DNA from 2 places in the Caballeronia sp. LZ003 genome. Region 2 is predicted to be linked to the other one. Evidence: predicted binding sites of a transcription regulator. Region 2 holds the regulator's gene; the other holds the start of a gene.
The links. The regulator FliA, encoded in region 2, starts transcription of late flagellar genes. The targets are predictions, from matches to a motif close to CTAAAGTTTNNNNNNNNNNNGCCGNTA.
Positions count from the first base shown of each region.

Region 1 (3,409 bases), on a different contig from region 2:
GCGCGAGCGCCGGGTGCTTCATCAACGTCGCCGCAGCGGACGACGATGAAGCCGGGTTCTGCCCGGTAATCAAAAGGCCATCGGTGACGACATAAGGTGCCCAGTCTTCGAGCTTCGAATAGATGCCGCCCTTCGCCTTGAGTTCGTCTTCAACGAGGAACGGCACGACATCGGTCAGTCCGACCGCGGCTTCCTCGGAGTTGGTGAAGCCCGTGACTCGTTTGCCTTCGACAAGCGGTGCGCCCTCCGGCGTGCGGACATGGCGCAGCACGCCAGGTGCGTGGCAGACCAGCGCGACAGGCTTGCCAGCGGCCAAGAAGGCTTCGATCAGGGCGATCGAGTTTTTGTCTTCGGCCAGGTCCCAGAGCGGACCATGACCGCCCGGATAAAACACGGTATCGAAATCGGCTTGCGAGACGAGATCGAGCTTTACCGTGCTGGCAAGCTGCGCGGTAGCCTGCGAATCGGCTTCGAAACGATGTGTCATCTCGGTCTGATTGGCCGGCTCGTTGCTCTTCGGGTCGAGCGGCGGTTGACCACCTTCAGGCGATGCCAGCACGATTTCCGCGCCCGCATCCTTGAAGGCGTAGTAGGGTGCGGCCAGCTCTTCGAGCCAGAAACCCGTCTTGCGGCCCGTGTTGCCGAGTTGGTCATGCGAGGTCAGAACCATGAGCACTTTCATGTTGCATCTCCGTGGGTGAGTAAGGCGAAACCGTAAAGAAGGTTGATGGTGTTAGTAGACCAGTCGTCTAGTAAATGCTTCAAAAAAAGCACCTCTAAAGAAGTGCTGGCACCTCGCTCCCTGCTTCGTCAGGGAGCAAGTCGCAAGATCTGCTGCGTTGTCGTCGTCGCCACTTCAAACGGCTGCGTGTTGCGAACAATCTTCACCATGATGCTGGCGCCGAGCCACAGTTGATACAAGCTCTGCGCAACGCTTTGCGGATCACTTTCGATCGAAAGCGAGCCTTCCGCCACACCGATTTCGATTGCACTTGCAAGACGGCGAACGATCCCTGCCGTGCCGCGCTTCAACGTGGCGCGCATGGCCTCCGACATGTCCGCCACTTCGGCGCCGAGCTTGACCGCGAGACATTTGCCCTGGCAATCGAAGAAGGACTGGGTTTCTTGCCAGATGCTCCAGTAGTTCGTCAGCCGCTGCGCCATGCTCAGTCCGGGCTGCGCTAGCGTCTGGTCGAGGTCGTTCAGATAGTCCTCGAAATAGCTTTCCAGGAGCGCCACGCCGAACGCATCCTTGGAGCCAAAATAATGATAGAACGAGCCCTTCGGCACGCCGGCTTCCGTGAGAATCTCATTCAGGCCGACGGCGGAAAAGCCTTTGGCGCCGATCAACCGTTGACCGACGGCAATGATGTTTTCGCGGACGTCGACGGTTTCTGATGTGTTTGCGGTAGGCATAGGTGGACTTTAGCGTGAAGTAGACCAGTCGTCTAGTTCTTTAGGAAATTTCTTGCCCCTCGCGGACGCCATGTTCGGTCTATGTGCGATTCCTCACACTTTGTTTCAATTTGTTGCAAATAGGCGGGAGGCTTACTGGATAAGGCTTTGCGGGCTGGACGAGGTTGCGAGGGTGTCGGCAGGCCGCCGGGCTTGGTAAAGATTTCAAGCCCCACTCCGTTAAAGAACTCAACAGACAAGGAGCCAAAGCCATGAAGATCGAATCGAACAACACGCCCGCCGCACTCCAATCCGACACCTTTCGCGTAGCAAGCAAACGCGATGTGCAGGCTACGGGCGGCGTGCAGCAAACCAGCGCGACCAACGCAACCAGCTCGAAAGTGACGTTGTCCTCGTTGTCGTCGATGCAAGTCACGGGCGGCGCGGACATCGACGCGGCGAAGGTCGAATCGATCAAGGCGGCTCTGCGTGATGGAACCTACAAGATCGACTCGGGCAAGATTGCGAGCGGCATGTTGAGCACCGCAGGCGATTTGCTCAAGACGACGATGCGTTGATGGGTGGTTAAGCGGAAATGGAGCGCGGACGGCGTAGCGCGAAGCGTCGGGGGACAAAACCAAATGCCCCGTTCAAATGGCATGGCCGATTCTGCAGATTCGTAGTCGAGCGGACCGACGCGTTGCGAGCCCGACACCAATCACTCGCCTGGCGGCCCATACATCTTCGGATTTCTGTGCGGCGCCTCGACACGCTCTGAATGTGAATGATCAGTCGATGCCGGAGCTTGGGTGGCCGACCCTTCGGCTCCAACGCTATTCTCTGGCGATGCCGGCGCACCAGGCACCGCGCATCCCGCCAAAACGATTAGCAACGTCCCAAGCACGGCTTTCAACATTTTGGCACCCTGCATTAACGCACATTGGCAATCGCAGGCATCTCTTTAAACGAGGGCTTGGCGAACAAATAGCCTTGCATCAGGCTCACGCCGGCTGCTTCCAGAAAATCGCGCTCGCCTTGCGTCTCGATGCCTTCCGCGATCACGCGAATTCCCAGATCACTGCAAATCTTCAAGACGCCGGCAACGATCCGCTGACGCACGGTGTCGGTGTCGATGTCGCGCACCAATGCCATGTCGAGCTTGATCAAGTCCGGCTGAAAGTCGGCGAGCAGTGTGAGCCCTGAATAACCCGCGCCGAAATCGTCGATCGCGGTCTGAAAGCCGAACGATTTATACGCGCGGAAAATCTGCACCAGATGCGAACGGCTAATGATGTTTTCACCTTCGATGGTTTCGAAGATGATCTTATTCACCGGGAAGCCGTGTTTTTCGGCGGCCTCGAAGGTACTGCGAATGCATGCCGCAGGCTGATAGACCGCGTTCGGCATGAAGTTGATCGACAGAAAGCTGTCCATGCCCATGCTTGCCGCCTGCTCGATTGCAGTCGTGCGGCAACGTTGATCGAAGTTATAACGGTTCGAGTCGTCGACCTGCGACAACACCGAACCCGCCGATTCGCCATTCGGCCCGCGTACGAGCGCCTCGTAGGCATAGGGACTGCCCGACCGCACGTCGACGATAGGCTGAAACGCAAAGGCCATTTCGATCTGCGCCACTTCGGGGCTATTGCAGCCACCGCAGCGAACGGGGCCGTTTGCCGGCTGTCCCGCCTCGTGAATTTTGATCATGTTTCGTTCGTCTGAAAAGTTGGTCTTTGAAGCGACAGCTTGCCATCTCGCGCCGGCCTTCAATATATCGGACGATGGGACGCGCTTCTTTAACTTCCGGCACCTCCCGCGCTCGCCATGATCCACTTCTCGAAGGAAACCACGGCGTCATCCCCGACGCGGTCTGCGTTGATCACCAGTGTGTAATCGGACGCGCGCCACGCCGGCGCCGCGATCGGGCATACGAGTCGGCCTTCGGCGATATCGCGTCCGATCAGCGGCAACGACGCGAGCGCCACGCCGAGCCCCTCCGCTGCAGCAGCGAGTT
Region 1 is NZ_JARUXJ010000003.1:1,334,178-1,337,586, reverse strand. Features, by position in the region: gene QCE79_RS23280 (type 1 glutamine amidotransferase domain-containing protein) at 1-682, opposite strand, end outside; gene QCE79_RS23275 (TetR/AcrR family transcriptional regulator) at 811-1,416, opposite strand; gene flgM (flagellar biosynthesis anti-sigma factor FlgM) at 1,668-1,973, shown strand; gene QCE79_RS23265 (EAL domain-containing protein) at 2,326-3,102, opposite strand; gene gcvA (transcriptional regulator GcvA) at 3,192-3,409, opposite strand, start outside.
Region 1: the regulator FliA is predicted to act here: its motif matches at 1,612-1,638, upstream of flgM (flagellar biosynthesis anti-sigma factor FlgM).

Region 2 (3,409 bases):
GGACACGCGAGCTGATCGTTCGTCACCGTGCCCAGCGATAGTTGCGCGCCGCGATGCGGACAGTAGTCACGCCAGACATGCGCCACGCCTTCGGCATCGCGCCAGACGACGATGCGCTCATCCGCGACGATGAACGCTCGCGTCGAACCCGCCGGCACGTCATCGCCATTACAGACCGCCAGCCATTCGCCAGCGAGAGAAAAGTCGTCGCTCATAGCACTGAAGCATCCGCAGAAAACGCCGTTAATCATCTGTCCGAGATGCGTTCTTACACGATTCACAGCAGCTTGGCAAAACGTTGCAAAATACCAGTCGTCGGAGACGAACATCGCGACGGGGCCGCAATAAGACAAAGCGCGACAGCAAAGACACGCGCAAAAGACCATAACAGCAAGAAATCACCACCAGGGGTTCAGTATGGAGCAGGCGCATCAACCGGCACGCCGGGCCTATGCCTTCGCATGGTCCGGCAACCGGAATCCCGAACGCGAGCAAGCCATGCTGCGTATCGGGATGGGAGCGGCAGTTCTGCTGGCTTATGCGGTGTATGCGTGGCGGCACCCTTCGGCCAACGCGTCGCTGATCACGCGGTTGATCGCGCTCTACGTGTCCTACGGTGCAATCACACTATTGCTCGTCAGCCGGATGATGGCGCTGTCCAACGTCCGGCTCGTCATCACCACTATCCTCGATCAGGCGTTGCTCGGCGCCATGCTCTTTCTCTGCGGCACGCTCGCCTTGCCGCTGCTGTGGGTGGTGTTCTGGTTTCTGATCGGCTCGGGATGCCGCTACGGCAAGCGCACGCTCGCCATTTCGTGCGCGATGGCGCTCGTCGCGATCGTCGCGCTGGCGTTGTGGCAACCGTGGTGGGTGGCAAACCGCGCCGCCGCGCTCGGGCTCGCGCTGAGCGTGCTGGGCGCGTCGGTGTATCTGAGCGTGCTGGTCGACAGGCTTGGCAGCGCGAATCGCGTGCTGGCGCGGCAGGCATCGACAGACCCGCTCACGGGCCTCTATAACCGTTACGCGCTCGAACAAACCGTGAATCGCGCGATGTCCGCGCCCGAAGCCGCCGACGCGAGTACCAGCGCACTGCTACTGATCGACCTCGACGGCTTCAAGGGCGTGAACGATACCTACGGTCACGCAGTCGGCGACGTGCTGTTGCAGTCGTTCGCGCAATTGCTTGCACGGCGCATGCGCAAGACCGACACCATCGCGCGGCTGGGCGGCGACGAGTTCGTCGTGCTCGCGCGCAACATGCGCGATCGCAGCGCGGTGCTCACGCTCACCGATGGCATCCATTCGGCGCTCGCCGACCTCACGCTGGTGCAGGAGCGCCCAGTGAGCGTATCGGCGAGTATCGGCGCCTGCTTGCTGTCGAGCGCGGCGGAAGCGCATGACGCCGATATCACCGCCGTGCTGAGAGCCGCGGATCGCGCGATGTATCGCGCAAAGAGTCTCGGCGAAGGCAAGACGGTGTTCGCCGAGGCGCGCGACTTCGAGATGCATTGAGCCCATCCGCGCGCATTCGAGCGCCTTTGCGAAGGCAAAAGCAAAAAGCGCGCGGCCCCGGTTCGGGGCTTCGCGCGCCTCTACAACTCGGAACTCAAGCCTCGACGCTAGTCCACGACTGTTCCCGCAGCTTCGCACGCAAACGCGCCACGGCCTGGCTATGCAACTGGCACACGCGCGACTCGCTCACTTCCATCACCGCGCCGATTTCGCGCAGGTTGAGGCCCTTCTCGTAGTACAAGCTCATGAGCAGCTTCTCGCGCTCCGGCAACTTGTCGATGGCTTCGATCAGCGCGCCGCGCAGACTGTCGTCCAGAAGCGCCGACAGCGGGTCCGAACGATCGACGCAGTAACGGTCGAGGAACGGCTCGTCGTCCGCCGAGCGGTCGAAGTCTTCGTAATAGATCAACTGGCTGCCGTGCAAGTCCTGCAGCATCGACTGATACTCGTCGAGCGGCATCTTCATGTGCTCGGCGACTTCGGTCTCGCTGGCCGAACGGCCAAGGTTCTGTTCCACCTTGTGTACCGCCGACTCCACTTCGCGCGATGTCTTGCGCATGCTGCGTGGCAACCAGTCATTGGCGCGCAACTCGTCGAGCATGGCGCCGCGAATACGCTGACTTGCGTAGGTTTCGAACTGGGCGCCCTGATCTTCCTTGTAGCGGCTAGCCGCATCGAGGAGGCCAATCATGCCGGCCTGGATCAGATCGTCGAGATCGACGCTCGCCGGCATCTTGGCGACGAGCTGGAGTCCGAGGCGGCGAACGAGCGGCGCATATTTCGTAAGCACGTCGGACTGCGAGAGTTTGCCTTGGGCGTTATACATCCTGTTCACCTTTCAATATCACATCGACGCCGTGCTGCTCATTGCATGATCAGAAAACGCCGCCGCTCGGTGCGCCGCTTTCCGTCCGCTTTCACCAGACTCGCCAACCGGAATGTGCGCGTCGTACTGGCTCGCTTCGTCGCCGCGCGAAAACGGCGCGGGACGCATCGGCCAGTGCAGCAGCTCGGCTGCGATGTAGCGGTAGTCGCGCGCCGCGGCCGTAGCCGGAAACGCTTCCACCGCACACCGAGAGAGCTCCCTCGCCCGAGCGACGCGCGCATCCTCGGACACATACCCTGCCTGCACGAGCGAAACGGCCAGATAACGGCTCGCGACACCCGAGAGGTTGTCGAACGCGATCGCTGCATCGGCTGCGTCCTGCACGTGATTCATCAGCACGCGGAACTGGCCGATCGCGTGGGCGTAGTGCAAGCGCTTCATGCACGCATACGCCTCGGTGATCGCCGACGCGGCTACCCGCGTCACTATCAGAAAGTCATGCGCCTGCGCCGCGAGCGACGAGAGCGCGCCATTACGATCGAGTTGCGCATCGATCAGCACGATATCCGCGGGGCCGTCGAGCAGCGCGCGTGCTTGCGCCGCGTCGTGGCTGATACGTTCATCGCGCGGTGCGGCGATCAGCGAAAAACCCATCGGCGTGCGCACCGCGACATCCTGCAGTTCGCGACGGCCGGACATCACCGCCGAGAGCGCGCCCGCGCCATCCACACCCGCCATGCGGCTGACCGAGCCCGCGTTATGCCGCTCGTCGATGACGAGCACATCCTTGCCATGCACGGACAACGCCGCGCCGAGGTTCACTACCGCCGACGTGCAACCGATGCCCGCCGGTCCGCCCACTACAGCCACCACGCGAGAACTGGCGCGCGTCAGCAGCCTTCTCAGGCCTTCAGCCTGATCGAGCACGAACTTATCCAAAATGGACTCCATGCAGTTCGGTCGTGGCGCGTGCGGACAGTGCGGACAGAAGCGCCGGCACATCGTCGTCTTGCGGCACGAAAGGCGAGCCATCGCGCGGAATGCAGAACGCGCTCTTGATGAGGAAACGCT
Region 2 is NZ_JARUXJ010000001.1:3,091,475-3,094,883, forward strand. Features, by position in the region: gene QCE79_RS14065 (aromatic ring-hydroxylating dioxygenase subunit alpha) at 1-215, opposite strand, end outside; gene QCE79_RS14070 (GGDEF domain-containing protein) at 418-1,512, shown strand; gene QCE79_RS14075 (RNA polymerase sigma factor FliA) at 1,607-2,338, opposite strand; gene QCE79_RS14080 (MinD/ParA family protein) at 2,357-3,277, opposite strand; gene flhF (flagellar biosynthesis protein FlhF) at 3,270-3,409, opposite strand, start outside.